3 regions of the Nesterenkonia sp. NBAIMH1 genome follow, and region 1 is predicted to be linked to each of the others. Evidence: riboswitches for the same ligand, from Rfam matches in the RefSeq annotation. Region 1 holds a riboswitch; each other region holds the start of a gene.
The links. Region 1 has a riboswitch for thiamine pyrophosphate ahead of thiD (bifunctional hydroxymethylpyrimidine kinase/phosphomethylpyrimidine kinase). Riboswitches for the same ligand answer to the same signal wherever they lie in the genome.
Positions count from the first base shown of each region.

Region 2: another riboswitch for thiamine pyrophosphate. It lies ahead of FS388_RS00920 (TenA family protein); the one in region 1 lies ahead of thiD (bifunctional hydroxymethylpyrimidine kinase/phosphomethylpyrimidine kinase).
Region 3: another riboswitch for thiamine pyrophosphate. It lies ahead of FS388_RS11110 (ECF transporter S component); the one in region 1 lies ahead of thiD (bifunctional hydroxymethylpyrimidine kinase/phosphomethylpyrimidine kinase).

Region 1 covers NZ_CP042335.1:21,828-32,205, forward strand. Annotated here, with positions in the region: gene FS388_RS00110 (GTP pyrophosphokinase family protein) at 1-849, shown strand, start outside; gene murF (UDP-N-acetylmuramoyl-tripeptide--D-alanyl-D-alanine ligase) at 866-2,311, opposite strand; gene thiD (bifunctional hydroxymethylpyrimidine kinase/phosphomethylpyrimidine kinase) at 2,509-3,348, opposite strand; TPP riboswitch at 3,340-3,433, opposite strand; gene FS388_RS00125 (gamma-glutamyltransferase family protein) at 3,473-5,191, opposite strand; gene chrA (chromate efflux transporter) at 5,286-6,515, opposite strand; gene FS388_RS00135 (hypothetical protein) at 6,630-6,848, opposite strand; gene FS388_RS00140 (AEC family transporter) at 7,014-8,018, opposite strand; gene FS388_RS00145 (glycosyltransferase family 87 protein) at 8,031-9,359, opposite strand; gene mptB (polyprenol phosphomannose-dependent alpha 1,6 mannosyltransferase MptB) at 9,356-10,378, opposite strand, start outside.
Region 2 covers NZ_CP042335.1:197,367-207,744, reverse strand. Annotated here, with positions in the region: gene argJ (bifunctional glutamate N-acetyltransferase/amino-acid acetyltransferase ArgJ) at 1-740, shown strand, start outside; gene argB (acetylglutamate kinase) at 799-1,722, shown strand; gene FS388_RS00940 (acetylornithine transaminase) at 1,719-2,999, shown strand; gene argF (ornithine carbamoyltransferase) at 2,996-3,979, shown strand; gene FS388_RS00930 (arginine repressor) at 3,976-4,494, shown strand; gene tenA (thiaminase II) at 4,497-5,168, opposite strand; gene FS388_RS00920 (TenA family protein) at 5,165-5,818, opposite strand; TPP riboswitch at 5,887-6,010, opposite strand; gene FS388_RS00915 (ankyrin repeat domain-containing protein) at 6,021-6,446, opposite strand; gene FS388_RS00910 (argininosuccinate synthase) at 6,623-7,858, shown strand; gene argH (argininosuccinate lyase) at 7,864-9,315, shown strand; gene FS388_RS00900 (lytic transglycosylase domain-containing protein) at 9,335-10,168, shown strand; gene FS388_RS00895 (DNA-3-methyladenine glycosylase) at 10,173-10,378, shown strand, end outside.
Region 3 covers NZ_CP042335.1:2,301,640-2,312,017, reverse strand. Annotated here, with positions in the region: gene FS388_RS11120 (AAA family ATPase) at 1-479, opposite strand, end outside; gene FS388_RS11115 (exonuclease SbcCD subunit D) at 476-1,648, opposite strand; TPP riboswitch at 1,748-1,865, shown strand; gene FS388_RS11110 (ECF transporter S component) at 1,855-2,520, shown strand; gene FS388_RS11105 (ATP-binding cassette domain-containing protein) at 2,510-4,924, shown strand; gene FS388_RS11100 (ADP-ribosylglycohydrolase family protein) at 4,956-5,624, shown strand; gene FS388_RS11095 (exonuclease domain-containing protein) at 5,612-6,655, opposite strand; gene rdgB (RdgB/HAM1 family non-canonical purine NTP pyrophosphatase) at 6,652-7,278, opposite strand; gene rph (ribonuclease PH) at 7,275-8,024, opposite strand; gene FS388_RS11080 (MBL fold metallo-hydrolase) at 8,080-8,865, opposite strand; gene FS388_RS11075 (DUF2017 family protein) at 8,876-9,589, opposite strand; gene clpS (ATP-dependent Clp protease adapter ClpS) at 9,589-9,885, opposite strand; gene FS388_RS11065 (nicotinate phosphoribosyltransferase) at 9,904-10,378, shown strand, end outside.

The sequences.
Region 1 (10,378 bases):
TACCGCAAGCTGCTGGACCAGCTGACCACCAACGCCGACTCCAAAGGGTCAGGCAGTCACCTGGACCGGATGATCGACATTCGCCGGCAGCTCACAGAGTTTCAGCTGCACTACAAGTTCGGGATGGACGAGGTCCTGACCAAGATCAACGTGCTGCGCGAAGAGTTCGAGCACACCCGGGACTACTCCCCCATTGAGCACGTCAACTACCGGCTGAAGACCCTGGAGCGGATCCTGGAGAAGACCGACCGGTACGGGTGCGAGCCCACCCTGGAGTCCATCCGGCACAGCATCCGAGACATCGCCGGCATCCGCATCACCTGCAGCTTCGTCTCCGATGCGTACTGGGTCGCGGAGATGCTCTGCTCGCAGCCTGACCTGCGCGTCGTCGAGGTCAAGGACTACATCAACAGGCCCAAGCTCAACGGCTACCAGTCTCTCCACGTGATCCTTCAGGTGCCGGTGTTCCTCTCCAACCGGACGGAGTTCGTCTACGTGGAGGTCCAGATCCGCACCGTCGCGATGGACTTCTGGGCCTCGCTGGAGCACAAGATCTACTACACCTATGAGGGTGAGGTGCCCTCCGAGATCCTCGACGAGCTGCGCGACGCCGCCGAGAAGGCATCCGCGCTGGATGCCCAGATGGCAGACATTCGGGACAAGGTCACCGCCCTGCGTCAGCAGGCACCACGGGCTGATGAGCCGGACCCGGCCCAGTGGTTCTCCGATGAGGGCCGCCCGGTGTGGAACTGGGAGGACATCGACCCCCACGAACGTCCTAGGACCCCTGGCCCCACACGCGGCACCTTCGAGAACCCGGGCACTCCCCCGCGACCCTCGGCGAACTAGCAGTCCGCGCTGTCGTTCATGAGCTGCCTGATGTGAGGAAATGGGCGGCCAGAGCCTTCAGGCCGGTCGCGCCCGAGCCTTTGATGAGGACGACGTCTCCGGGCCGCAGGGTTGAGGGGAGGTGGGATATGAGCTCCTCGACGGTTGACCAGCACTGGACGTCGGAAGCGAGGTGCGGGTTGCCGCGCTGCATCGCGTGCATGTTCTCTCCGACAAGATGCAGGCTGTCGAGGTGAGCGGCATGGATGTCTGGGACGAGGGACTGGTGGACCTCCTCGTAGTGCGTGCCCAGCTCGAGTATGTCACCCAGGACCGCTATTCGCCGGCTCTGCGGAGCCGATTCCCCCAGACTCGCCAAAGCGGCCCGCATCGATGCCGGGTTGGCGTTGTAGGACCCATCAAGGAGCGTGAACTCTCCCCCGCCGGGCAGCGGAACGGCCGCTTCTTGGCCTCTGCCGACCGGCGGTACGAACGACTCCAATGACGCCATGCCGGATTGCCAGTCGAGGCCCAGATCTCTGAGCGTGGCCAGTGTGGCCAGGCTGTTCATCGCAAGGTGCTTACCCTTGGCGGAGAGCGTGTATTCAACCTCTGACCCGCCAATGCTGGCGCGCACTCTGCCTGTTGCCAGGTCATAGTCTTTGAGGCGCAGGTCAGCGTGGGGGCTTTCGCCGTAGGTGATCAGCTTGGCACCCTCAGATTGCGCCGTGGCGACGAGAACCTCTGAGTACGGGGTGTCAATGTTGATGACTGCTGCACCGTCAGGTGGGGGGCTCTTGAAGATGTTCGACTTGTCTCTGGCCACCCCAGCGAGGTCGCCGTGGGCCGCAAGATGCGCTTCTGCGATGGACGTCACGATCGCCACATCCGGTGAGATCGCATAGTGGTCCCAATCGTGGGAGAGGGCCGCTCCGGATATTTCGGGCACTGAGTGCGCGTACCGGTGCGTGCGGGTTTGGTAGGCAAGCGCCCAGTGCAGGAAATTCCGGTTCCGGTCGTTGTGCTGGATCGAGCTTTCAGGATCTAGAGCCTGCAGGCAATGGGCGATCATCGCCGTCGTCGTGGTCTTCCCCGCTGATCCGGTCACGGCAATAGTCCGGCGTCCCCGGATCAGCCGTCGCTGCGCTTCAATGAGTCGGCATGTGAAGTCGATCGTGCTCGGGGTGAAGAACACGTTCATGCCTTCAAGCAGTGGTGAGTCCTTGTACTCCGGGCCGCAGATGACGCCTTCGGCTCCCCATTCGATCGCCGCGGCAAGATCTCCCTCGGCGCTCGACGCAGAGCCCCGATAGAAGTCCCGACGGCGTCGCGTCCAGTCACGGTCCCGAACCACCCAGAACCTTCGGCGGACCTCTCCTCGGCGGAGGGACGTGGCCGCACCACGGAACAGCTGCTCGGTGTTTCCCCGATACTCGAAGCTCACGGTGTCATCGAGCGCCTCGATGACGTCTGCCACCGTCATTCGATCAGGTCGGGACAGTGTGACCACATGGGGCGGTTTTCGACGCGAGAAGGCTGCCATCGGACGACCCTTCCTGTAAGAGGTGAGGTCATTGTGCCCCATTCATGTGCGAGTGGCCTTCATGCCGCACTGCATGGGTTGGGCGATCAGAGTCGCGCCCGGCGCCTGCGCTCGGCCTGCCCCTCAGGAGGCGACTCCTAGTACTTCGCCCCGTGGTGGATCGGTCCGCTTCCACGGCCGACGTCGAGCTGGTCAGCCTGCTGCAGAGCTGCAGTGACCCAGGGCTTGACCCGGTCAAGGCTGTCCTGCCATGAGAGTCCTTCGGCGCGCAGGGCCGTGAAGGCTGCCGACACGGAGCATCCGGTGCCGTGGGTGTTCTTCGTGTCCACCTTGGGCGAGCTGAGGCTGTAGGACGCGGGTCGCCCCTGGGCGCCGAGGGGAAACACCAACGTGTCGACGATGGCGCTCTGCGTCAGGTGGCCTCCCTTGGCGAGGACCACCACATCGTGAGTGTCCGCGACCGCTTCCGCCTGCTCCACCAGCTGGTCAGTGGTCTCTGCCTCGTCGGCGCCGGCCAGCAGTGCCAGCTCCGGGGCGTTGGGGGTGATCAGGTCGGCATGAGTCAGGAAGCTGATCAGGGCCCGCTCCGCGTCCTTCTCCAGCAGCCGGTCTCCGCTGGTGGCGATCATGACCGGGTCCACCACCAGCGCGGGCCTCTCACCCTCTGGGTAGGTGTCCTCCCACCAGGAGGTGATGGTCTCGATGATCGAGGCTGTGCCGAGCATGCCTGTCTTCACCGCGTCGACGCGGACGTCATCGGAGACCGCATCGAGCTGGGCGCGCAGGAAGCTCACCGGTGGTGCGTGGATCTCCCGCACACCTTGGGTGTTCTGGGCGACCAGAGCCGTCACCACACACATGCCGTAGGCACCGAAGGCTGAGAAGCTCTTCAGATCAGCTTGGATGCCTGCCCCGCCCGTGGGGTCCGTGCCGGCGATGGACAGGACATTCGGAATTGCAGGTGCAGAGGAGCTCATGGCGACCTTCCCTTCGCGAGTACTAACTCACAGGTTCTGCGGGTGTGCTCTCAGCCCGATGACGCGGGCACCCCGAGGTGTTCAGCGTTGAGCCGTGCCCATCCGGGGCGCCGGCCGTTCCAGCCTACTCCAGGATGGAGAACGAGCCGTCGCGCCGAGAGTCCTCCGCGCCGGTCAGCTCGCCCGTCTCGTAGTCGATCTCCAGCAGCTGGACAGAGCCGAAGCTGGCGGCGTCCCACTGCTCCGGCTCCCAGCCCTCCTGGGCCAGCTCCTCGTAGAGCTCCTCGTCGTGGCCCTCCTCCAGGTAGAGGGAAGGCTCGGCGCCCCGGAACCGGAGAGCATCCACTGCCTCTTGGGGGCTGTAGTCGTGAAGGTATCGCAGGATGAGGACGTGGGCGGTCGCGGGCAGGATCTGTGCGCCCCCGGGGGTGCCGATGGGCATGATCGGACGACCTTCCTCATCGAGCACTGTGGTGGGGTTGGACCAGGTCGCAGAACGACGCCCGGACTCAGGCTGATTCTGCTCCGAGTCGAAGGTGTCGAAGCGCAGCAGCGCGTTGTTCATGAAGTAGCCGTCCACGCCCTGACCGGAGCCCCAGAAGTCGGTGACGGTGTTCGTCATTGACACGGTGAGGCCGTCCTCGTCGACCACGACGAGGTGAGTGGTGTTCGGCGCGGAGCTGTCCGGGTCGCCGGACGCGGGTCCAGTGCCGGAGAGGTCAGCCTGGGCGTTCATGCCCGGGTCCGTGAACCGGCTGGCATCGATGTCGACGAAGTTGGGATCGCCGAGTTCGGTCTGCATGGTCTCCTCCCCGACGGCCCATGCCTCGGAGAGGGTGTCGATGTACTCGGCGGAGCCGGGCTCCATCTGATCGATGCCGCGGCTCTCCGCGATCTGCAGCATCTGTATCAGTGCCACACCCGGCAGCGAGGGGGCGGAGGAGGCGATCTCGTACTCGCCGAACGACCCGGTGACCGGCTCGCCCTGAACGACTTCGTAGTCGGCGAGCGACTGGGCGTCGATGCCCTCCACCTGGCTGGCCACGGACTCTGCTAGCTCACCGGTGTAGTAGTCCTCCCAGCCGCTGTCCATCAGCTGCTGCATCGTCTCGGCGAGGTCTGGCTGCACGAGTTGGTCTCCAGCTTCCAGGGGTGATCCTCCAGGGCTGAAGGCCTCCAGCTCGGCGAGGTATTCGGGGCCCATGCCGCCGCCGATGCGATCGGAGAGGTAGTCGCTGACCTCGAAGCCCTCCTCAGCGAGATCCCGTGTGGGTTCGAGCAGCTCGGCCCATTCTCGGGTCCCGTAGTCCTCGTGCAGCTGTCCCATGCCGGCGACGAAGCCGGGAATCCCGGTGGAGGAGTCGGGCACTTCACCGTCGTTGTTCACGACCTCCCTGAAGTCATAGAAGACGGGCTCCCCGTCGGGCCCTGCGAGGATCACCGACCCTCCCCCGCCGATCCCGGAGGCCGGCGGCTCCACGGCGCCCACGGCAAAAGCCACCGCGATGGCGGCGTCGACGGCGTTGCCGCCATCGGCGAGGACCTGCTCCCCCACCTCGACGGCGAGCGGGTGGCCGGCGCTGACTCCTGCTTGGCTCAGGGCGGGCTCGTCCTCCGGCTCCTCGTCCCCGGTGTCCTCCTCCTGGGTCTCCTCGGTCTCCGCGTCGGGCGCGTCCTCGTCAAGGTCCTGGCCAGGGTCGGCCTCGTCGGTGCTGTCCGGCTCTTCGACAGGCTCTTCGGCGGGCTCCTCCTCGGGCGCCCCGCACGAGACTCCCACGAGTGCGATCATCGCGGCGGCGGCGCTGAGTCTCAGCCCGGCGGTCTTCGGCTGTGGTCTCGGCATCTTCGCGACCCTTCCATGCGTTCAGCTGTGCAGTCCATCGGGCAATGCCCAGCAGTGTATAGGTGCCGCCTTTCGGACCGGAACGCGCGCACCGTCAGAGAAGCACCCATCCGGCCAGACCGGCCGCGAGCACGACGGCCCATGCGGGAACCTTCCAGCTGTTCAGCGCGACGAATGCCAGCACGGCGATGATCAGCGCCGGGGTTCCCACCTCGAGGACGCCGACGGTGAAGACTGGATCATAGAGTGCGGCGCCGAGGATGCCGACGACCCCGGCGTTGAAGCCCAGCAGGGCACGCTGAGCGGTGTTGTTGTACCGCAGGCGCTCCCAATAGCGCAGGCACCCGATGATGAGCAGGGCCCCGGGCAGGAAGATCGCCACCAGTGCAATGACTCCGCCGAGCAGCCCGTCGGTGCCGCCGGCGTCGGGTGCGGCGCCGAGGAAGCCGGCGAAGCTGAACAGCGGGCCGGGCATCGCTTGGGCGGCGCCATAGCCTGCGAGGAAGACGTCCGGATCCACCACCCCGGTCTCAACGGTCTCGGCCTGCAGCAGGGGCAGCACCACGTGCCCGCCGCCGAAGACGAGTGCGCCGGCCCGGTAGAAGGTGTCCGCGACGGTTGCCGGGCCTGCGGCCCCTGCCCAGATCAGCAGAGGCAGGCCTGCCAGGAGCAGGAAGAATCCTCCTATGGCCGTCCAGGAGGCCCATCGGGGAATGCTGACGGCGAAGGCATCCTCAGCGGTGCGGGTCTGCGGCTCAGGGCGCAGCCACACCAGGCCGATGAGACCGGCTGCTGCGATGGCGGCGACCAGCACCAGAGGGTGCGGGAAGAGCAGGACCGCGCCGGCGGCGAGGGCTGCGATGGTGGCTCGTGCGGCGTCGGGCGTCATGGTTTTGGCCATGCCGAGCACCGCGTGGGCGACGACGGCGACGGCTGCGGCTTTCAGCCCCTGCACCCATCCGGCTTCGGCGAGGTCCCCGGCTGCGGTGACCCCGTAGGCGAAGGCGATCATCAGCGCCGCGGAGGGCAGGGTGAAGGCGACCCAGGCAGCGAGCATGCCTCCGGCGCCGGCCCGGTGCAGGCCCAGGGCCATACCTACCTGGGAGGAGGCGGGCCCGGGGAGGAACTGGCATAGGGCGACGAGGTCTGTGTAGGCCTTGTCGGTGAGCCATCTGCGCCGCTCCACAAAGGCTTCACGGAAGTAGGCCAGGTGAGCGACGGGTCCGCCGAAGCTGGTGAGGCCCAGGCGCAGGAAGATCAGGAAGACTTCCAGCACGCTGCCGGCAGGTGCCGGAGGGCTCTTCTGGTCGGACGGCTCAGACATGCGCTCCATCCCATCGGGCCAAGGTGAACACCAAGAAAACTACACGAGTTGCAGTTCAGCGATCAGAGGCAGAAGGATCGGACTAGGCGCGGGTGCGTGCCATCTGCCCGGGGCCTAGCCCTCGCGGAAGATGAGGCTCTTCTCCTCCATTGTCTCTTTCATGATGCGGATGGCCTTGGGCCCCACACCATGAATGGCCAGCAGTTCTCCTTCGGTATACGCACTGGCCTTCTGCAGAGAATCTATTCCTGCACGCTGCAGCTCGCGAGTTGCCGTTTTTCCCATCGAATGGGGAAGGTCACCCACGGGCCTGACGTCTGGCGTGCTGCTCATCCCGTTGTCTGCTCCTCCCATGTGGACATAGATCAATGCTCTCCCGGTCGACCATAACGAGGAATCCCATGCTCATTCACGACGCCAGTTTATTGAATCTGGGGCCAGAGACTTGGCCATTGTGTCGGGCGACGCCCAGCGTCGCTGCTATCTCTTTCTCATGGCCTAGGTCAGCATGAACTCAGCGATCAGGGGCAGAGTGATCAGGCTCAGGGCCGTGGATGCGACGAGGATCGCCGCAGCCAGTCGGCCGTCGCCGTCATACTCTTCGGAAAAGAGGAACACTGTAGTGGAGGACGGTGTAGCCGCGATGATGATGAGCACCCCGGCCCAGATCGGCCCGATGGAGTCGTAGAACGGCAGGATCGCCAACCATGTGGCGGCCGGCAGTGCGATGAGCTTGACGACGGTAGCCAGAGCGATCGGTGTTTTCGGCACGCCGCCGCTGCGCACGCCCTCAAGGGCGGGGTGCAGGGCCAGGCCCACGCAGAAGAGCGCGAGCGGGACGGCCGTCTCACCCAGCAGCGCGACCGGCTCGTCGAAGAGGGTGGGCATCTGCAGGGGGGTGAACACCACCAGCAGCGCCAAAGCGATGAAGAGCATGACAGGGTTCAGCAGCACGGCACGTTTGAGGATCGGCCAGACCACTTTGGCCCACAGCTCGCCGATGCTGCCCAGCTTTCCCCCGGAGGCCCGCAGCGTGTTCGCGGTGGTGCGGACCAGCGGGTAGCCGTTCATGTACAGAATGTTGTGCAGCGTGTGAACGATCCCGGCGACCAGCCCAGCCTCCGGGCCCAGCACGCCGATGCTGATGGGGATGCCGAAATACCCCACGTTGCCGAAGGTGGCCGACAGGGAGGTGGGGGCGGCCATGGCGTCCGGGGCCGCACCAGCGGGGACGCGGGAACGAGTCATCCACCGGGCGAGCACATAGACGAGCACAGAGAGCACCGGGGTCACCACCAGCGGGATGACCATCGCCATCACTGGATACTCGTCGACCGGCGGGGCGGTGACCATCGCTGTGTAGACGAAGGTCGGCAGGGCGAAGAAGAAGACGAAGGCGTTGAGGTGCGGCCCGGCCTGACGGAACCGGCGGATGAACCCGGAGCCGAAGCCGGCCACGATGACCAGAAACATCGGGCCGATCACAGTGAGCATTTCAAGCATGCGCCCTCACCCTCACCACTGCAGCCTCAGCCGGGCCGGCTGGCCCCGGCCCGGGAGGGTGAAGACGTCCTGGCGGCCGGTGACGGTTCCCGCTAGCGGGTCCTCACCGCCGTGGGCGGCACGCACCACATCGCTGTCGGGGCGGAGGATGTCCCGGACCACGAGAACCATGATCCAGATGACTGCGGCCATGTGCGCTGCGATGCCTGTGCCGTAGGCGACCTCGATGAGGTGGTGTCCGCCGCCGATCTCACCGCCGGAGGTGATCTTCGCGCTCATCAGCCACACCGCCGCCCAGTGGAACGCCTCGACGGCCATCCAGATGATGAAGACCCTCACCCGGGGCAGCGCCAGCACGAACAGTGGGATCAGCCACATCACGAACTGCGGCGAGTAGACCTTGCCCAAAAGAATGAAGCTCGCCACGATCAGGAAGCACAGCTGGGCAGCGCGCGGCCGGCGCGGAGCCGCCCAACCCAGCCATGCGATGGCCAGGCAGCAGATCAGGAACAGGCCGTTGGACAGCAGGCTGAAGCCCTCCCCGTCCAAGGGCAGCCACGTGAAGGCAAGCCACATGGACGAGAAGCTGACCTCCCGCTCGGAGGAGAACCGGTAGAAGGTCGCCCACTGGTCGAACTGAGTGAGCATGAACGGCAGGTTCACCGCCAACCAGGAGGCCACGCCGGTGATCAGCACGACGACGAGGTCACGGATTCTCCCGGCGCGGACGGCGAGCACCAGGATCGCTCCGAGGAAGAACAGAGGATAGAGCTTCATCGCCGCTCCCAGACCCAGCAGCACACCAGCCCAGCCGGGACGTCCCCGACCCCAGAGCAGCAGACCGGCTCCGCCGAGGAAGACCGCCCACATGTCCCAGTTGATCGACAGGGAAAGGATGATCCCCGGGGCCAGCGCCACCATCAGGGCGTCACGTCGTCGCGACCTGGTCGTCGAGAGGGCGGTGATGAGCACCACCCCGACCCAGCAGGCCACGGCGGCCAGGTGGTTGAGGTCATAGAAGGCCAGCGTCCGGGCATCGGTGGCCCCGCTTCCGGGCATGATGAGATCCACGGCCGCGGCCATCAATCCGGCCACCACAGCGATCAGCACCGGATACTCCATCACCTGACCGTCCGGCACGTCGTCCACGAAGGGGAACAGTCCGTCGGCGAGGCCGCGCTCGCCGTAGAGCAGGGCGAAGTCGGAGTAGCACATGGCCAGGTGCTGGTCGGGGTCGGTCCATCCGTTGACGCGGCACCATTGGACGGCGAGCAGGGACAGGGCTGCCCCCACGGCTGCGGCGGCCAGCAGCCCCCACAGCAGTCTGGATCTCAGATTCACGTACTGGCTTTCTGCTCAGAGGTCCCCTGGTGAATGTCTGCCGCCCGCCAGGAGGTCTCGGGCGTCGACAATTCTCTCAGCTTCAGCCACCCGTCGGCGGCATTCCAGCGTTCGGAACGGTGGCGGAAGGTGAACATGCGTGAGGTGGAGGGGTCGAAGACCGCGAGGTAGACCAGGTAGAGGGCGCCGACGCCGCCGGCGGCCCCTCGGACTGCCCATTGGTCCATCCATTGGGGCACGGAGAGCTGACCCACGATGGCCAGCAGCACCACCACGGTGATGAGCAGGATGATCCCGGTCATCACACGTCCGCGGTAGGAGTGGACCACCGCGTAGAGGGGCAGCAGCCAGAGCAGGTACCAGGGCTGAATGACGGAGGAGGCCAGCACCACCACGGTCAGTCCATAGGCCGACCAGAGCATCGGGTTGCCCAGCCGGGGCTTCAGGAGGATGGCTGCGAGCACCAGGGCGGAGAGCAGCCGGGCCAGGTCGTAGACGGTCACGGCGACTGCGTCGGAGTCGAGGTCCGACATGAGGGCTGCGAGTTCGCCGATGCCGATGCCGGTCAGCCCGACGGGGGCCGCCTGCATCACGGCGGATCCTGCGGAGAGGGCGGCGGTGAACCATCCCAGGCCCACTCCGAGGGCCAGTCCCCCGCCGATGAGCAGCGCCCCGGAGAGGCCGCCGCCGAAGGCCCATTCTCTGATGCGAAGGAGGTAGCTGCGGGTGTCGGGCAGGGCGAGCAGGACGATGAACGGCAGCAGCACCATGGCGATGGGCTTCACCGCAACGGCGGCGGTGATCAGCAGGACGGCGGCGAGGCGGCGGCGCCTGAGGGCGTACCAGGCGCTGGCGAGCACCAGCCCGATCATGAGGGGGTCGTTGTGGGCTGCGGGGATGAAGACGATGAGGCTCAGGGGGTTGAGCAGGCAGAGCCATATTGCCCATGCGGGGCGCGCGCCGAAGGCGGAGGCCAGCTTGGGGATGTAGGTGACCATGAGGATGACGCCGAGGACGGA
Region 2 (10,378 bases), 180 kb from region 1:
ACGCTATCAGGACGACCGACACCGTCTCCAAGACCGAGGTGCGGACCGGCACCGGCTTCACCATCGGAGGGATGGCGAAAGGCGCGGGCATGCTGGCTCCCGGCATGGCGACGATGCTCTCGGTCATCACGACCGATGCGGTCATCAGTGCAGCCGACCTGGATGCGGCGCTGCGCGAATCGGTGCGCGTCTCCTTCAACCGAGCTGACTCGGACGGCTGCATGTCCACCAACGACACGGTGATCGCCATGGCCTCCGGCGCCCACCCCGAGGCGGACCCCAGCGGAGCCGATCTGGGCGAGTTCCAGGCCGCGCTCACCGAGGTGTGCCAGTCCCTGGCCGCACAGCTGATCGCTGATGCCGAGGGCGCCCACCACGAGATCGCCATTCGCACCGTCAACGCGGTCGATGAGGAGCAGGCCGAGACGGCGGGCCGCTCAGTGGCCCGCTCCAACCTCTTCAAGGCTGCGATCTTCGGCCAAGATCCCAACTGGGGCCGCGTGCTCTCGGCGGTGGGCACCACCGACGCCGAGTTCGACCCGGCGACGATCGACGTCGCCGTCAACGGAGTGTGGGTCTGCCGCGCCGGCGGCATCGGTGAGGACAGAGACCTGGTGGACCTGAGCGGGCGCAGCGTCGATGTCGTCATCGATCTGAAGGCCGGCGCTGCTGAAGCCACCATCCTGACCAACGACCTCACGCACGACTACGTGCATGAGAACAGCGCCTATTCCAGCTGATCACCTCCTGAGCAACCGATGGAGCACTATGCCTGAGCAGTCGACCGAATCCCTCACCATGCTGCCGCGCGAGGCGGGGAGCCTCGCCTCCGCCGCGGACAAGGCCGCCGTGCTCGTCGAAGCGCTGCCCTGGGTGCAGAAGTTCGCCGGTCAGACCATCGTCATCAAGTACGGCGGCAACGCGATGGTCGATGATGAGCTCCGCCGGGCCTTCGCCCAGGACGTCGTCTTCCTCAAGCACGTCGGCGTGAATCCGGTCGTCGTCCACGGAGGCGGACCCCAGATCAGCACCATGCTCGACGCCGTCGGCATTGAGTCCGAGTTCCGCGCCGGATACCGGGTCACCACCCCGGAGGTCATGGACGTGGTCCGCATGGTGCTCACCGGGCAGGTGGGCCGGGAGCTGATCGGTCTGATCAATTCCCACGGCCCCTACGCGGTCGGCCTCTCAGGAGAGGACGCGGCCCTGCTCCGGGCCGAGCGGAAGGCGGCCGAGGTGGACGGAGAGACGGTGGACCTCGGGCTGGTGGGCGAGGTCACGGGAGTCAACCCCGCTGCCATCCAGGACCTGATCGCGGCGGGCCGGATCCCGGTGATCTCCACCATCGCTCCGGAGTTCGCAGACGGAGATCCCACCGGAGAGGTTCTGAACGTCAATGCAGACACCGCGGCGGGGGCTCTGGCCGCAGCCTTGGAGGCGGCCAAGCTGGTGATGCTCACCGACGTCGAAGGTCTCTACGCCGCCTGGCCTGACCCCTCCTCCCTGATCTCGTCCCTCACCGCATCCGACCTCCGGGCGATGCTGCCCAGCCTCCAGTCGGGCATGATCCCGAAGATGAGTGCGGCCCTGGCCGCCGTCGATGCCGGGGTCCCGCGGGCGCACATCGTGGACGGCCGTCGTCCTCACTCGATGCTCCTGGAGATCGTCACCTCCGAAGGGGTGGGCACTCAGGTGGTGCCGGATGCGGAGGTGCAGGCATGACGAGCTACCCAGATGCCATGAGCACCGCCTCGCTCGACGCGTCGAGCACGTGGCAGCAGCGGTACGGACAGTCTCTGATGGGCGTCTTCGGCACGCCTCAGGATCTGCTGGTCCAAGGCCGAGGCTGCTGGGTCACCGACGCTGATGGCCGTGAGCTGCTGGACATGCTCGGCGGCATCGCTGTCAACGCCCTGGGGCACAGCCACCCGGCGCTGAGCCGTGCACTGGGCGAGCAGCTGCAGCGTATGGGGCACATATCCAATCTCTTCGCCTCCGTGCCCCAGATGCGGCTGGCCGAGATGCTCCTCAGCGCGGCCGAGGCGCCGGCCGGCTCCAGCGTCTTCTTCGCCAACTCCGGGTCCGAGGCGAACGAGGCTGCCCTCAAGGCAGTGCTGCGCCACCGGCATGAGACCGGAAAGTCCCGCATCCTCGCTCTCGAGGGCGGCTTCCACGGGCGGACGATCGGCGCGCTCTCGCTCACCCACAAGCCCGCATTCCGGGAGCCCTTCGGAGACCTGATCGATGGCATCGAGTTCCTCCCCTTCAACGACGCAGACGCGTTGGAGCACAGGTTCGACGACGATGTTGCCGGCATCGTCCTCGAACCCATCCAGGGGGAGGCCGGCGTCAAGCCGCTCGCGCCGGAGTACCTGCTGCGCGCACGCGAGCTCGCCGACCAGCACGAGGCGCTCATGGTGCTCGACGAGGTCCAGACCGGGATCGGCCGCACCGGGGAATGGTTCCGCTTCCAAGGGGTGAACCGGACACTCTCCGCCTTGGGCAGCCCGGGGATCGCACCCGATCTGATGACGCTGGCCAAAGGGCTCGGCTCCGGCATTCCCATCGGAGCCCTCGTCGCCTTCGGCAGCACCAGCAGCACGCTTCTGGGCGCCGGCCAGCACGGGTCCACCTTCGGAGGCAACCCGCTGGCGGCGCTCGCCGGGCAGGTCACGCTGGAGACGATCCAGGCGGAGGGGCTGCTGGACAGCGTCAGCGCCGTGGGAGCCCGCCTCGCCGAGGAGCTGCGGGCCCTGCCTCAGACCGCGGAGGTCCGCCAGTTCGGCCTGCACATCGGTGCAGACCTGGTGCTGCCCGATTCGATCAGCGCCGGCGACGTCGTCGCCTGCGCGCGAGAGCACCACGGTCTGATCATCAACGCCACGGGGCACGCCACCCTGCGACTCGCGCCGCCTCTGACCCTCTCGCATGAGGAGGCCGACGAGGCCGTCGCCCGGCTCGCAGCCGCCCTGACACGTCTGACGAAGGAGTCCGCATGACCACTCGCCACTTTCTGAGCGACTTGGACCTCAGCCCCGAAGAGCTGACCCGCGTCCTCAACCTCGCCGACTGGATGAAGGCCAACCCCTACGCCATCGCGCCGCTGCAGGGCCCGCAGACCGCAGCAGTATTCTTCGACAAGACCTCGACGCGCACGCGGATCAGCTTCGCTGCAGGGATCGCGGCGCTGGGAGGCAGTCCGCTCATCATCAGCCCGGGGGAGTCCCAGCTGGGCCACAAGGAGTCCATCGCGGACACTGCAAGGGTCCTGGATCGCCAGGTGAGCCTGATCGTCTGGCGGACCTATGAGCAGGCCGGTCTTGAGGAGATGGCCCAGTTCAGCAGCGTCCCCGTCATCAATGCGCTGTCGGACGATTACCACCCGTGTCAGCTGCTCGCCGATCTCCAGGCCGTCCGGGAGAAGCTCGGCACACTGGCGGGTAGGTCCTTGGCCTACCTGGGCGATGCGGCGAACAACATGGCGAACTCGTACCTGCTGGCCGGCGCGAACGCCGGGATGGATGTTCGCATCGCGGGACCGCAGGGCCACCTGCCCTCCCGGGAGGTGGTGCGGGCCGCCGAGGAGCGAGCGGCGCAGACCGGCGGTCGCGTGACCATCACGACCGACCCGGCTGAGGCGCTTCAGGGCGCAGACGCCGTCGCCACGGACACGTGGGTCTCGATGGGGCAGGAGGACGAGAAGGCTCAGCGGATGCGGCTCTTCGGCGACTACCAGATCAGCGCGGGGGCCATGGCGCTGGCCGCCCGTCATGCGGTGGTGCTCCACTGCCTGCCTGCCTACCGCGGAGCGGAGATCACCGCAGAGGTGCTGGACGGTGAGCAGTCGATCATCTGGGATGAGGCGGAGAACCGTCTGCACGCCCAGAAGGCGCTGATGGCCTGGCTGCTGGTGGAGTCGGGCCAGGCAGATCAGACGACGGAGCGTCTGGTGCGCGAGGCGGAGGCCGCGGGCCTATGAGCCGGGAGTCTGCCCGATCGCGCACCGCGCCTGCGACCAAAGCTGCTCGACACGCCAAGGTTCGCGACCTGATCACCCGTGGGAGCATCCGGTCGCAGGCGGAGCTGGCCGACAGGCTCTCCGAGGCTGGGGTGCGGGTCACCCAAGGGACCCTCTCGCGCGACCTGGTGGAGATCGGGGCAGCACGCGTCCGCGGAGCCGACGGCGCACTGGTCTACGCGGTGCCTGCCGAAGGCCCTGCCGGTGAGCTCCAGTCCGACCAGACGGAGGCCGCCACCACGGCGCGGCTGGCCTCGCTGTGCAGGGACCTGCTGGTCTCCGCGGAGGCCAGCGCGAACCTGGTGGTGCTGCGCACTCCGCCGGGAGCGGCGCAGTTCCTGGCCAGTGCGGTGGACCACGCGGGCCTGCACGAGGTGCTGGGGACCATCGCCGGCGACGACACCATCATGCTCATCAGTCGTGGTCCCTCGGGGGGAGAGGCCCTGGTGGCGCGCTTCGACGCCATGGTGGGCTGAGCTCAGCCCGTGGCCGCTCTGTCCAGGCCCATCTGCCAGAACGCCGCCTCAGCTCGTGAGGCAGTGGCAAAGATCTCTGCAATATCCTGGAACCGCGCCTCGGAGCCGCCGCGGGCTGCCAGCGCCTCGATGTGCTCGACGGCAGACCGCGCCGTCTCCTGGTACCACTCCGAGGAGTACTCTGCGATCCATTCGGCGTAGGGATGGTTCGGGTCCGCGTCTGCGGCAGGCTTGAGTCGCCGGCCGATCTCGGCGTAGCCGATGACGCACGGGGAGAGGGCCACGTGGAGGTCCAGGAGGTCGCCGGTGGCTCCCGCGTCGAGCACGAAACGCGTGTAGGCGATGTTCGCGGGGTCCTCCGGGGTGCTCTCGATGTCCTCGGGCGTCAGGCCGTAGAGCTCGCCCAGGCGCTTTACGTGCTGCTGCGTCTCGTGCAGGATGTTGCCGATGCCTTCCTGGGCGTAGCGCAGGTCCTCGAGGGATCGGGCTTTGTAGCCGATGAGGGCATAGGCCCGGGCGAACTGGACCAGGAAGTGATAATCCTGGATGAGGTACTCCCGGAAGGCGACGGGGGGCAGCGTCCCGTCCTCCATCTGCTGGATGAAGGGGTGGTCGGTATAGGCCTGCCACTCGGCTGGGGAGGCTTCCTTCAGGCGGTCGAAAAGGGTGCTCATGAGTGATCTCCGTTCTGGTAGACGGCGTTGAAGAAGTCCAGCTCCAGCGTCACGGACCGTGAGAAGAAGTCCTGGGCCGTCGGCGCATCCTGGGGGCCGACCCGGTCGAGCTCGGAGCGGAGGAACTCCACCCACTCGTAGAACGCCGGGCTGCTGTGCAGATCGATCCACTCCGCGTGGACGAAGTGCTGGGGCCTGCTGGTGCCTGCGCGGCGGGCCCAGTCGCCGTAGAGCCACTCGGCGACGGTGAGCACCGCGAGGACAGCCGCATAGTTCTGTGTGCGGGAAGCCTCGCGCATGATGGCTTGGAAGCCGGCGCAGGGGGCGGTATCAGGGGTTTCGATGCGCTGCTCCTCGCTGACTCCGAGCGCCTCGAAGGAGCGCAGGAAGTAGCTGTTCTCGTCGTCGGAGATCATTCCGGCGAATCGTCCGAACCGCAGGCGCGCCTTCATCGTGTCGGCGGAGGCCATGGCCGCGCCGAGCAGGGTGAGGAACGCATCGAGGAACCGGTGATCCTGAATGAGGTAGGCAGCCATGTGGTGGTCGCTGACAGTGCCTGCGAGGAGCTCATCGACGAAGCGGTGGCCGACTGCGCCGTCCCAGGCCGGCTGGTTCTGCTCCTTGAGCTCAGTGCTGAATCTCTCGGCCATCTCTCTCCTTCTGCTGGGGTCGATCCGGGACCGACGAGAAGGGAGAGGGTGCGCTGCCGCGAGAAGGCTGCGGGCAGCTCGCCAGTCCCTTCGCCGGTATCAGCCGGATCAGGTTCAAAGGGTCGACGCACCGTCCGCGCTGCGGCTCAGCGTCATCTCAGTCCCTTTGGCGGGACGCCCCTCGGGTGTGACTCAGGCTACATCATGAGGAGGTGTACTCGTCGAGGAGGGATCGCATGCCCTCTATCCCGAAGACCTCGATCACCGCATAGGGATTCTGCCGCCCCCTGTGCACGTCGGCGCCTGCTTCGAGCAGCAGCCGAGTGATCTCTTCGTTCTGGCGGAAGACGGCGCACCCTACGGCGGTCTGGCCGCGGTCGTTCTCGCGGTCCGTCTCCGCGCCGCGCTCCAGCAGTCCCCGGACCAGCTCAGCCTGGTCGTGGTACGCGGCAAGGATGAGGAGGGTGTCGCCGGAGGAGTTGGTGAGATTGGGGGGAATGCCCTGGTCCACCAGGCTCAGCAGCTCCTCTGTCTTGCCGGCCCGGGCGAGGTCGAACATGGAGGCCAGAAATTCCAGCTGCTCCTCGGTGAGGTCCGCCGGTGATCCTGGGGTCTGCTGGTCTGCCATGGGCACCAGCTTAGCGAGCATGTCCATTCTTCGACCCGCTGTGCGACGCCGTGCGTCATCTCCGGGGCCCGCATAGAGTGGGGGAGCCGGATCGCGCAATCGATAAGTATGCATCGTACTGAATATTTATGTAGAATGCGGTTCATCAACCCTGCACACCCCATGAGGAGACTTCTGTGAGCGAGCGCATCGTACTGGCCTACTCGGGCGGCCTGGACACCTCTGTTGCCATCGGCTGGATCGCTGAGGCCACCGGAGCCGAGGTGATCGCTGTCGCGGTCGACGTCGGCCAGGGGGGCGAGTCGCTGGAGACCGTCCGTCAGCGTGCGCTCGACTGCGGGGCGGTGGAGGCCTACGTCGCCGATGCGCGTGACGAGTTCGTGGAGCAGTACTGCATGCCCACGCTCAAGGCCAACGGCCTCTACATGGATGCCTACCCGCTGGTCTCGGCCATCTCCCGACCCATCATCTCCAAGCACCTGGTGGCGGCAGCCCAGCAGTTCGGCGCCACGACGGTGGCCCACGGATGCACGGGCAAGGGCAACGACCAGGTCCGCTTCGAGGTCTCCATCCAGACCCTCGGCCCGGAGCTGAAGTGCATCGCCCCCGTTCGTGACCTCGCCCTGACCAGGGAGAAGGCCATCGAGTACGCGGAGCGCAACGAGCTGCCCATTGAGACCACCAAGAAGAACCCGTTCTCCATCGACCAGAACGTCTGGGGACGGGCAGTCGAGACGGGCTTCCTGGAGGACATCTGGAACGGTCCGACCAAGGACGTCTACGACTACACCGAGGACCCGGCCTTCTCGCCGGCCCCGGACATCGCGAGCATCACCTTTGAGGCCGGCATCCCGGTGGCCCTCGATGGGGAGAGCCTGAGCCCTCTGCAGATCATCGAGCAGATGAACCGTCGTGCCGGAGCCCAGGGCATCGGCCGGATCGACATCGTCGAGGACCGTCTGGTCGGCATCAAGTCCAGGGAGATCTACGAGGCGCCGGGAGCCATGGCGCTGATGGCTGCTCACCGCGAGCTGGAGAACATCACGCTGGAGCGCGAGCAGGCCCGCTTTAAGAAGACGGTGGACCAGCGCTGGACGGAGCTCGTCTACGACGGGCAGTGGTACTCGCCGCTGAAGAAGAACCTGGACGTGTTCATCGAGGAGTCGCAGAAGTACGTCTCCGGGGAGATCCGCCTGGAGATGCACGGGGGCCGCGCGACGGTCCAGGGCCGGAAGTCCGCCACCTCCCTCTACGACTTCAACCTGGCCACCTATGACGAGGGCGACGCCTTCGATCAGTCCTCGGCGCCCGGGTTCATCGACATCTACGGGCTGTCCTCCAAGGTTGCCTCGCAGCGCGAGGAGCGGCTGCACGGCAAGCCGGACCTCTCCGGCGCCGGAGTGGAGAAGTAGGCGCGATGGCGGAGAAGACCCACCAGGGCTCGCTGTGGGGCGGGCGCTTTGCGGCAGGCCCAGCCGATGCGCTTGCGGCGCTGAGCAAATCCACGCACTTCGACTTTCGACTCGCTCGGTACGACATCGCCGGCTCCCGCGCCCATGCCCGTGTGCTCCATCGCACCGGGCTGCTCGACGACTCCGAGGCTGCCGGCATGCTCTCCGCATTGGACCGTCTGGAGGAGGACGTGCTCTCGGGCGCGTTCTCGCCGGCGGCATCGGACGAGGACGTGCACGGAGCCCTGGAGCGAGGCCTGCTTGAGCGCGCCGGCGAGGAGCTCGGAGGCAAGCTGCGGGCCGGCCGGTCCCGCAATGACCAGATCGCCACGATGGGCCGCATGTTCCTGCGGGACCACGCCCGCGTCGTCGCGGCCGGCGTCATGGACACCATCGACGCGCTGATCAGCCAGGCCGAGGCCCACCCTGAGGCCCCTATGCCCGGCCGAACGCACCTGCAGCACGCGCAGCCGGTGCTGCTCAGCCACCACCTGCTGGCCCATGCCTGGGCCTTCCTTCGGGATCTGCAGCGAATGGTGGACTGGGACCGGCGGGCCGCGGCCTCTCCGTACGGCCACGGTGCGCTGGCCGGCTCGTCGCTGGGCCTTGACCCGCAGCGTGTGGCTGAGGAGCTGGGCTTCGACGAGGCTGCGTGGAACTCCATCGACGGGACGGCTTCGCGCGACGTCTACGCCGAGTTCGCGTGGGTCGCCGCGATGATCGGCGTCGATCTGTCCCGGATCAGCGAGGAGACGATCTTCTGGGCCACCAAGGAGGTCTCCTTCGTCACTCTCGACGACGCCTTCTCGACGGGCTCCTCGATCATGCCGCAGAAGAAGAACCCCGACGTCGCTGAGCTGGCGCGTGGAAAGTCCGGGCGGCTCATCGGCGATCTCACAGGGCTGATGACGACCCTGAAAGGGCTTCCGCTGGCCTACAACCGGGATCTGCAGGAGGACAAGGAGCCCCTGTTCGATGCGGTGGACACTCTGGAGCTTCTGCTTCCGGCTGTCTCGGGCATGATCGGCACGCTGACCTTCCACACTGAGCGGATGGCGGAGCTGGCGCCCCGCGGCTTTGCGCTCGCCACCGACATCGCCGAATGGCTCGTGCGTCAGGGGGTCCCCTTCCGCGTGGCCCATGAGCTGGCGGGGGAGTGCGTGCGGGTCGCGGAATCCCGGGACGTGGAGCTCTGGGACCTCACTGATGAGGAGCTCGCCGGCATTTCGGATCACCTCACTTCTGACGTGCGCGCCGTGCTGACCACTTTCGGGTCCTTGACGTCGCGCTCCTCACGAGGGGGCACCGCTCCTCAGGCAGTCGCCGAGCAGCTTGACGAGCTGAAGCGTCAGCTCCAGCCCCTCAGAGACTTCATCGCTACCCCCGGGAGCATTGTGGGACCGGACGGGATCGCCTGATCGCCAGCCCCTCTCTGCCGTGAGTTCGTCGCACAGCTCCGCCTCGCCGAAGAGGCCGCCGTCGCCCAGAGTCCGACGTCGCCGGGCCGCAGCCGCAGCGGCTGCCGCTGGCCTGGTGGTGCTGGTGGTGGTCGTTCTGGTGCTGCAGCAGTGGGCCGGTCGTGGGGAGGAGCGCCCCCACCCGACCGAGCTGGGCTACCCCTCGGCGCCTCCTCAGGCCCACCCTCCCGCGGCCTCGGACGCTCCCGAGGACGTGACCGCCGTTCCCCTCGCTGAGCTCGCTGACCCCGAGTGGACTGCTGAGATGAGCGGGGCTGCGGGTATTCCTGAGCGAGCGCTGATCGCCTACGCCGGTGCCGCTGTGCACCTGTCCCAGACGCGGCCTGAGTGTGGGCTGGGTTGGAACACGTTGGCAGGCATCGGGCAGGTCGAGTCCGTTCATGGGCAGTACGGAGCGTCGTCCGTCGCCGATGATGGTGCGGTGGATCCTCCTGTGATCGGAGTGGCCCTGGACGGCAGTGAAGGCCTGATGGCCATCCCCGACACCGATGATGGCGAGCTCGACGGGGACACGGAGTGGGACCGCGCGGTGGGCCCGATGCAGTTCATCCCGACGACGTGGGACCAATACGGCCAGGACGCGAATCAGGACGGTCAGGCCGATGTCCACCAGTACGACGATGCCGCCCTGTCGGCCGGGGTCTACCTGTGCGAGAGCGGCGAGGACCTGACCAGCGACTTCGGCTGGAACGACGCGGTCACTGCCTACAACCAGTCGGTGGAGTATGCCAACAGCGTGGCGCAGCGAGCCGCCGAGTACGCGCAGCACCAGGAGGCCGAGAACAATGAGTAGTCGGATGACTGTGGCAGGCATGAGCGCCGACGCGCTGAGCGAGCTCTTCGATGCCCATGCCGTCGATGTGGCTCCCCGGCTCCTGGGCTGCCGTCTGACGGTGAGCACTCCCGAGGAGGACGTCACCGTGCGGCTCACAGAGGTGGAGGCGTACGGAGGCGAAGGTGAGGACCCTGGGTCCCATGCCTACCGGGGCATGACGCCGCGCAG
Region 3 (10,378 bases), 410 kb from region 1:
AGAAAGTCAGCGAAGTCTCCCTGAGGAAGCAGGATCACTTTGGTGAACTGCTTCAGGCTCAGCTGGAGGATGCCGCTGAGTTCAGCAGTAGCGGCTTTGATGCCTGAGACTCCGACGTCCCAGCCGTCCCCCGTCCATCGCTTCAGGCTGAGCGTAGGGTTGACCATCGTCTTGCGCCCCGCCCGGATGAACGAGGGTGTCCGACGTACCCAATAGCGATGCCCGCCGACGGAGAACTCCAGTTCCACAAAAGGGGCTCGCTCATCAGGCGCGTGGTGTGATTTGAGAAGGTTATGGTCTCTCAGCCCCGCTACGTTCCCGTAGAGGGCAAATGTCACGGCGTCGAGCACCGACGTCTTCCCGGAGCCGGTGCGGCCGCGCAGCAGGAACAGACCCTCGGCGCTGAGCTGATCGAAGTCCACGGTCTCAGTTCCGGGGAACGGCCCGAAGGCGCACAGAGTCATGGCGTGAAGCTTCATGCGCGCACCTCCTGGAGGGCTTCGGCGATCAGCTGCTGCTCAGCCTCATGAGGGCTCCGGCTGCGCACATGCTCCAGGAAGCCTGCGACCACCTCAGCATCGGTGCGGGCCTGCTGCAGCTTCTGCGAGTAGGTGGACCCGCTGGTGAGCCGGCCCGCCCCTGCATAGCTGAAGCTGGCCAGGTATGGGTAGCACTCCTGGACGCGCTGGAAGGCCTGCTCGGGCCGCTGCTCATCAGTGAGCTTCACCTGCACGTAGGCGTGTGACCACCGCTCCAGCGTCTCCGCGCCGAGGATCTCCTCGATCGTGCCGGAGAGGCGCTTGAGGGGGCGGCCGATGCTCCAGTCAAGGGCCGCGGCGCTTCCGTCGGCAGTGTCGTAGATCCACGCTCCCTTCTCCTGCTCCGCCTCGGAGAATGAGTAGCGGATCGGCGACCCGGAGTACCTGACGGTGTCCGTGAGGGCCTGCCGTCCGTGGAGGTGGCCCAGGGCTGCCCAGTCGAAATCGTCGAAGATCTCCAGCGGGACCACCGAGAGGCCGCCGACGGTGTCCTCGTGGTGCTCCGGCTGCTCCCCCGCGGCGACATCCGCACCGATGTTCCGCTCTGATGCGGAGGCCGTGCCCTTGGCGGCGAAGAGGTGCGCCATCACAATGGTGCGCGCCTGGGGGCTGCGCTCGGCACGATCGACCCGGATCCGTTCGGCCACGGCCCGGGTCACGGCAGTGTGGTGGGCACGCTCACAGCCGAGCTCCGCGGCGTGAAGCTGCGGCTCCAGGTAGGGGACGCCGTAGACCAGCACCGGGCCGTGCTCATCCTCCAGCTCAACGGGCACCCAGGCGTCTTCGAGTGCGCTGCGGATGTGCACCCCCGAGCTGCGCATCAGGCTTCGCCCGAACCCCAGCCGAGCCGCCGAGTCGTGGTTTCCGGAGGTGACGATGACCTTCGCACCCAGCTCCACGAGCCGCCCGAGGGTTCTCTCCAGCAGCTCCACGGCCCACTCCGGCGGCAGCGCCCGGTCATAGACATCGCCGGCGATCAGCACGGCATCGATGTTCTGCTCCCTCACCTCGGCGCACACGGCCTCACACAGCTGCTCCTGCTCAGTGCGCAGGCTGAAGCCGTGGAAGCCACGCCCAAGATGCCAATCGGAGGTGTGCAGGAAGCGCATAGGCCAAACCTACCGGTGCGGACGGACAGCCACGTGCGCGCAGCCCCGTGCTAATGTGACGCCCACCACCGCTTAGGCGGTGACAACTGAATACCGAACTCTGTCCGACAGGGGAGCGGCCGCCGATCACCGGCCAGTCGCTGAGAGTGGGCTTGAGGCCCAGACCCTTGAACCTGATCAGGCTAGAACCTGCGAAGGAAGTCGCTATGAACTCTTCTTCAGCGCTCTCACGCGCATCTGCACGGTCCGCATCCGCACGCCGCTCCATGCGCTGGAGCGTCTCCGACATCGTGGTGGCGTCCACACTCGCCGTCGCCTCCGGGGTCATCTTCTGGGGCTGGAACCTCAGCTACCACTTCGTGGGCAGCCTCTTCGCCTTCTATCCGCCGGTGGAGACGCTTGTCCACGGCATGTGGCTCTTCCCCGCCGTCCTCGGCGCTCTCATCATTCGCAAACCCGGTGCGGCGATCTACTGTGAGATGGTCGCCGCCGCCGTCTCCGCCCTCCTGGGCTCCCAATGGGGCCTCACCGTGCTCTCCTCCGGGTTCATGCAGGGGCTCGGGGCCGAGCTCATCTTCCTGGCCGTCATGTACCGGCGCTTCAGCATCGAGATCGCACTCCTCGGCGGGGCCGCCTCCGGGCTCACCGGCGGCATCACCTACCACTGGATCGTGCCCATGTACGCCTACGCACCCCTGGAGACGGCCATCCACATCGGCTGCTTCATGCTGTCCGGGGCCATCGTCGCCGGGCTTCTCCCCTGGCTGGGCACCCGGGCGCTCGCCGCCACCGGTGTTCTGGGACCGATGGCCTCGAGGAAGGCGCACCGCGAATCTCCGCTGGGCCGGACAAGCCCCCGCCGTGACCTCTGATCCGGCGGCCGTCCGGCCGAGCACCCGCACCACGACGCCGCAAGCTCCCTCAGCTGGAGCACAGGTTCTTGCCCGGGGTTGGACATGGCACCATCCCGACCGGGACTCCCCAGCGGTCGCAGGTCTGGACCTGCATATCCGACCCGGCGAGAAGGTCCTCATCGCAGGACCCTCCGGAGCAGGCAAATCCACCCTGCTGCACGGACTCGCCGGTGTTCTGCAGGACCAGGGCGCCGAAGCCCAGGGCGATCTGCTCATCGACGGCGCACGCCCCGAGGAGGCACGCGGCCGGGCCGGGCTCATGCAGCAGGACCCGGAGGCCGCCGTCGTGCTCTCCCGCCTCAGCGACGACGTCGCCTTCGGCCCGGAGAACCTCGCAGTCCCCCGGGACGAGATTCCGGACCGTGTCGCCGAAGCGCTGCGGGCCGTGGGGCTCGGTCACCTCCCCCGTGACCATCCCACCGCTCAGCTCTCCGGCGGTCAGAAGCAGCGGCTCGCACTGGCCGGCATCCTCGCGATGCGCCCGGGTCTGCTGCTGCTCGACGAACCCACCGCCAACCTTGACCCTGAGGGTGCCGACAAGGTCCGCGACGCGGTGATCGCCGCCGCCGAACGCACCGGCGCCACCCTCGTCGTCGTCGAGCACCGGCTGGCCCGCTGGGCCGAGCACATGGACACGCTGGTCGTGCTCGCCCCAGGAAGCGGAGTGAGCCGGCGAGCGCCCTCGTCGACTCTCAGCACAGACGGTGCCCTGCGAACGGAGCTCGCCGAGGCGGGCCTCTGGGTCCCAGGGTGGGACGGATCGCCACGGTCAGTCCCTGGTGACGCCGAGGGGATCTCCGCGCCGGCTGGAGGTGCTCAGCAGTCGGGAGTGCAGGGCAGCGATGTCGTGCTCCGGGCCGAGGGGCTGGCCGTCTCACGGCACAGTCCGCGCAGAGGGTGGCGGCGACGTCACTGCCCTGCCCCGGTGCTCACCGGGGTGAACCTCACCCTGAGCGCTGGCCGGGCGGTGGGCATCACGGGGCCGAACGGAGCTGGCAAATCCACCCTGCTGCTGTCACTGGCGGGCCTGCTGCCTCCGCACGCCGGCACGCTCACCCCGGACCCGCATGCGTGGAATCCGGCACAGCTGATCAGTCGTATCGGGATGGTTTTTCAGGAGCCTGAGCACCAGTTCGTGAAGCCCACTGTGGCCGAAGAGCTGAGGCTCTCCGCGGAGAAGGCGCGCACCGTCGACGGCCGGCCGCAGTTCGCTGAGACGGATGTCGAGGCACGAGTGGCCCAGCTGCTGCACCGCCTGCGGCTGGAGCAGCTCGCCGACGCCAACCCGTTCAGCCTCTCGGGGGGCGAGAAGCGCAGGCTCTCCGTAGGCACCGCCTTGGCCTCCGGTCCGCAGATGCTGCTGCTCGACGAGCCGACGTTCGGGCAGGACGCCCACACCTTTGCGGAGATCGTCGACCTGCTGCGTGAGCACCTCGCCGCGGGCGGGGCTGTGCTGGCGGTCACGCACGACGCCGCATTCCTGGAGGCCCTCGACGCTGAGACTGTCGACATCGGGCAGTTCCGCAGCCGCCCCGCAGAAACGCCCTCAGCCGAACGGGGGACCACGGAGCTTCCCGGGCTGGGCTCCGCGCGGAACTCCTCGTGGCTGGGCCGACGCAGCCCTCTTGCGAAGCTGGCAGCACTTGCTCTCATCACGTTGGCCCTGGTGGCGACCATCGATGCGGTCTCGGCGGCTGTGGTCGCAGCGACCAGCTTTCTGATGCTCGGGCTGGCGGGAATCCGTCCGTTGGCCTTCCTCGGCCGTATCTGGCCCTTTGCAGTCGGGGCGGTGATCGCCGTATGGGGCACCGCGATCGCCGGTGAAGAGTCCGGGCGGGTGCTGCTGGACCTGGGCTTCACGACAGTCAGCAGCGGCTCGTTGCTGCTCGGCGTCGCCCTGGGGCTCCGAGCCTTCGCCATCGTGCTGCCCAGCGTCATCATCCTCTCCACCACCGATCCCACCGACCTGGCTGACTCGCTGGCCCAGCAGCTGAAGCTACCGGCGCGATTCGTCCTGGGCGCACTCGCTGCGATGCGGCTCATGGGGCTGCTGGCAGAGCATTGGAGCACCCTGGGCCATGCGCGTCGCGCCCGCGGCATCGGTGCCAAGAAGGGCCTCCTAGGGGGAGTCTCCGGCACCCTGTCCCAAGCGTTCGGGCTGCTGGTCCAGGCGATCCGGACAGCCACACGCTTGGCCATCACCATGGAATCCCGGGGCTTCGGCGCCGGGCCGCGCACCTGGGCACGACCAGCGCGTCTGGTGCCTACGGATGCTCTCGTGGTGCTGGCAGGCGCGGGAATCGCGGCCGCGGCCACTGCCGCGTCGCTGCTGGCGGGCACCTGGAACCTGGTCTGGGCCTGAGTCCGTGCTCGACGGCGGATACCCTGTCCGGGTGAACAGAGACACGCTGACCGACGAGGAGCTGATCGCGCAGTTCCAGGGGCAGATGACCGCACTGCTGCCCGGCCGGGATGAGCCGATCCACGCTGAGACGCTGCTGACCCTCTGCCTGGCCGACGGACTGCTTGAGGTCCTCGAGTGGTCCGCCGAAGGAACGGGGGCAGACCCGCTGGCAGCGATGTGGCTGGCCTGTCTGCGCTGGCACCGGGCCGTCACCGGGTCCTTCCCCGAAGGCTCCCCGCAGCCCCCGCGGCGGCCCACCGACCACGCTCTGGCGCTCATCCTGCAGGCCGGCGGAAGCCCGCTCGTCCCCGGCAGCGCAGAGAGTTCGCTGCGCGGGCTCGCCTCCGCGGACATGGCCTACCCCAGCTCCCCTGCCCAGCCGGAGGCATACGACACGGCCGTGCTCTCCCGAGCCGTTCCGATCGGGCTGTTTCCCTATGTGGGCGTCGAGACGCGGAAGAAATGGGCTCAGGAAGCCATCAGCCTGACCCACGGTCACCCTGACGTCGTTGCCGCCGCGCAGTCGCGGGTCGCAGAGGTCACCGCCGGAGAGCACTCAGAGCAGGATCTTTCCGAGGAGCAGTCCCGGCACGAGCTGCTGAGCGTCGTCGTCGAGGACCTTGCCCGCCGGTGGCGCCAGGCCGCTCAGGGCGCGTAGGGCCAAGCCGCCCCGGCCAGCTGTCGGAACGCCCGCTCGGAGACCATCCGGATGCTCTGTCCGGTCTCTCTGCGCTTGAGCGCATCCTTGGCCTTGTTGGAGCCCAGCGGTCCCTGCGGGTCCCGATCAGCGGCGAGGTCTGCTTCGTCGAACCCGTCGCCGATGACAAGGATGCTGGTGGAGCCTGTCACTCGTGAGGAGGTGGTGCCTCCGCAGCCGGCGACCAGCTGCTTGGCTTCGCCGCGAGGAATCACCAGGTTCCCGGTAAAGCTGACATGCTCGCCGAAGAACGGGTGCGACGGGTCCGCGTCCTGGTTCGCCGGAAGGTTCCGGCCCTCCTCCTGCCAGCGCATCAGATCGGGCAGCTCCCTGCCCCCCAAGGGGACGGTCGCATCGAAGAGGTCACCGTAGCCGCGGATCTGCCGGGTCGCCCGGGACTCACGCACTCGCGGCGCCGTCCAAGGCTCCAGCACCTCAGGCTCGATGCTCGCGGCACCGAACAGTGCGCGCGGATCCGGAGTCTGCTGACGACGTGCAATGTCGACCACGATGGCAGCAGAGGCTCGGGCATCCCAGAGCGCGTGGTGATGATGCTTCAGGTCGAAGCCCGCTTCGGCTGCCGCCTTCGGCAGGGCGTGCGAGGGGAGCTGGTACACGGCCCGGGCCAGGCGCACCGAGCAGAGTCCGCTGAGGCCCGGTCCGTCGATCCCGGAGACTTCGAGAGCGGACTCGAGGACTTCGAGGTCGAACGTGACGTTGTGCGCCACCAGCGTGTCCGCACCGATGAATGCGGCCACCTCGTCGAACGCCTCTCCGAAGCGGGGCGCGGAGGCGGCAGCCTCTGGGGTGATCCCATGGATGCCGATATTCCTCGGATCGAACCGGTCGAAGCCCTCCGGCGGTCTGAGCAGCGTGTAGTGCGTCTCGGCTTCGACGCCGTCCCGCACCCGCACCAGACCGATGGCGCACGGAGAGCCGCGAAAGCCGTTGGCGGTCTCAAAGTCCACGGCGGTGAAGTTCAGCCCCCTCACGCCCCCGCCAGAACCTCCACGATTCGGGGGGCGAGCGCGGAGAAGGCTCTGCCGCGGTGCGAGATCGCGTTCTTCTCCTCCATGGACAGCTCGGCCGCGGAGCGCGACTCTCCGGCAGGCTGCAGGATGGGGTCATAGCCGAATCCGCCATCGCCTCGTTCGGCGGTGAGCAGCTCACCCTCCAGGCGGCCCTCTGCCGTGTGCTCAGCACCGGAGGGGGTGACGAGGGATGCGACGCATATGAAGGCTGCAGCGCGGTGGGCCTGCGGCACATCGGCAAGCTGCTGCAGCAGCAGGCGCCGATTGTTCTCGTCCGAAGCCTGCTCCCCGGCCCAGCGCGCGGAAAAGATTCCGGGTGCGCCGCCGAGCACGTCCACGGCTAGCCCCGAATCATCCGCAACGGCCGGCAGTCCGGTCTGAGCAGCCACCTCGCGGGCCTTCAGCAGTGAGTTCGCCTCGAAGGTGACGCCGGTCTCTGGAATCTCTGCACACCCGGCTGTGACAGCGTCGACGACTGCGGCGTCCAGGTCCAGGCCGGCGAGCGCGGGCTCTTCGGCCAGCAGGGCACGAAGCTCGCGCACTTTGCCCTGGTTGCGTGTCGCGAGGACGAGCCGGGCACTCATGCGGCGTCCAGCGCCTGCTTCTGCATCTCGGAGAGCTGGGCGCACCCCGCGACGGCGAGGTCCAGAAGCTCATCCATCTGGCTGCGGGTGAAGGGCGCTCCCTCGGCGGTGCCCTGCACTTCGACGAAGTCGCCGGATCCGGTGACGACGACGTTCATGTCAGTCCCAGCGGTGGAGTCCTCGGTGTAGGGCAGATCGAGCACAGCGTGGCCGTCGGGCAGGACGCCCACACTGATCGCTGAGACCGAATCGGTGAGGACCTCGGCCTTCCTGCCCACGTGACCCTCCTGGCGAGCCCATTCGATGGCCTCCACCAGTGCCACGTAGGCACCAGTGATCGCTGCCGTGCGTGTGCCGCCGTCGGCCTGGAGCACGTCGCAGTCCAGAGTGATCATGTTCTCCCCCAACGCCTTGGTGTCCACCACGGCCCGCAGGGCGCGGCCGATCAGCCGGGAGATCTCGTGGGTGCGGCCGCCGATCTTTCCCTTCACGGATTCGCGCGAGTTTCGGGTATTGGTGGCCCGCGGCAGCATCGCGTACTCAGCGGTGACCCAGCCGGTCCCCCGGCCGCGCAGCCAGCGCGGCACGTCGGACTCGAAGCTGGCGGTGCACAGCACCCTGGTGCCGCCGAAGTCGATGAGAGCACTTCCTTCGGCCTGCGAAGACCAGCCGCGTGTGATGGTCACGTCGCGCAGCTGGTTGGCCAGGCGGCCGTCATGGCGGAGGTAGTCGGACGTAGTGCTCACAGTGGTGCTCTCCTCGATGTGTGTGTCGGTCGCTGCTCTGCCGGCTCCGGATGCATCAGATGCGGTAGGAGGCGCCGGGCGCAACAACGGCAGTCTCACCGGAGTAGTGCGCCGCAGCCGCCTCGAACACCTTATCCGGGTCCGTCCACACCGGGATGTGGGTCAGGAAGAGCCGCTTCGCCTCCGCATCGGCGGCGGTGCTGCCGGCGCGTGCACCGGTCAGGTGAATTCCCCGCAGCTCCTCATCCCGGCCATCCTGGTAGGCAGCCTCGCAGAGGAAGATATCAGCTCCCCGCGCAGCCTCAGTCAGCCCTTCGCACGCGTCGGTGTCGCCTGAGTAGGTCAGAGTCCGCAACTCGCCGCTCTCGTCGACGGCCTGAACACGCAGGGCGTAGGCCTCCGGTGTGGGGTGCCATACGGCATACGGGGTGATGGTGAACGGTCCGACAGTGTGGGGCTGCCCGTCCGCCCAGTGTCTGAAGTCGAACTCCTCAGACATGCCCGGATCGGGGTCGATGCCGTAGACCTCCGCCGCTCGGCGGGCGGTCTCCTCCGGGCCGAAGATGGGGATGAGTCCGGGGCCCGAACCGCCGGGATGCCACTTCGCTGCGACGTGCAGTCCGCAGATGTCGCTGAAATGGTCGGGGTGAAGGTGAGAGAAGGCGACCGCATCGATCTCGTCGAGGCGGATGTGACGCTGCAGAGCACCCAGGGCCCCATTGCCCAGGTCGAGAAGCAGGCGCCATGTCCGACCCGCGTGCTCTGCGGTGAGCAGGTAGCAGGATGCCGGAGACTCCGGACCCGGGAACGAGCCGCTGCAGCCGATGATGGTGAGCTCCATGCCGCTCACCCTACCGCCCGGCGTGGCCTCTCTCCTGCTCCTCGTCGTCGGGGAGCACATCGAGCATCGCGGAGAAGAGCGACTCCTGAAGCCAGGTGATGAAGGTGTAGATCTCCGCCATGAACGCCTCAGTGCTTCGACTGGCTCCCGAGGCCGCCAGCTGATGGACCTTTCTGGCGTCCGCGTCATCCTCGATGCCCAGACGCACCGACAGAGTCAGGCGCAGGTCGTTGAGTGCGCGGCCGAAGGCCGGAGCCTGCTCCTCCTTCAGGCGCACCGTGCCTGACTCCAGGAGCATCCGGGCGGTGCGCAGGTCACTGATCTTCGACTCGCGCAGGGAGCCCTCGGCGAGCCGCCGCAGCTGCCGGGCCTCCTCCCCGTCCTCGTGAGCGTCGGGAAGGAGGCGGGCCAGGACGCCGTCGGCCGGCGGGTCCAGCCCGGGAGCTGGGATGTCGGGCCCTTCGTCCGCCGGAGCTCCTGTCCCCTCGTCCATGCCTTCGCCCAGGCCGGCGAGCTCGGCACGAAAGTGCGTGAACACCGGATCGGCGAGATCGGCGTGCTCGGCGTGCTCGGCAGGAGCCTCGCCGGAGGCCTCGGCGACCTCCTCGGCGCGCGCCTCGAGCAGCTGGATCACATCAGCGCAGAGCCCTGAGAGCAGGCGACGCTCATGGGTGGTCAGCTCAGCGCGGTATCCGTGCGTGGTGGCGTGAAACGCTCGTGCCATCAGCCGGCCTCCTCGAGGGTCGCCTGCAGACCATAGTTGTGCATCGCCGTCACGTCCTGCTCCGCCTTCTCCCGACCGGCTGTGGCCACCACAGCGCGGCCTTCGGTGTGCACCTTCATCATCAGCTCCTGCGCCCGCTCCTTGGAATGGCCGAAGTAGCTGCGGAAGACCCACGCCACATACGACATCAGATTCACCGGGTCATTCCACACGACCACGTGGAAAGGACGCTGCGGTGTCAGCACAGCAGCGAGATCCGTGTCACTGCCCGTGAGGGTCGCACCGTCAGTTGTCATGCCGTCTAGTCTAGGTTCGTGAGCCCCTCCACCGCACTGCTGACCGACCAGTACGAGCTGACCATGGTGCAGGCCGCGCTGCGCTCCGGCGCGGCGCACCGCCGCTGCGTGTTCGAAGTCTTCGGCCGCCGCCTGCCCGGAGGGCGCCGGTACGGGGTGGTCGCCGGCACCGGCCGGCTCCTGGAAGGCCTGGAGCGCTTCCGCTTCGACGACGATGCGCTGGCCTTCCTCCGTGAGCGGGGCATCGTGGACGAGCCCACCTTGGACTATCTCGCCGGCTACAGGTTCTCCGGCAGCATCAGCGGCTACGCCGAGGGCGAGATGTGGTTCCCGCACTCCCCGGTGCTGCGGGTCGAGGCGACCTTCGCCGAAGCATGCCTGCTCGAGACATACATCCTCTCGGTCCTCAACCACGACTCAGCGATCGCCTCCGCCGGGTCACGGATGGTCCAGGCAGCCGGCGGGACCGTCTCGGACGGCGGACGGCCCTGCG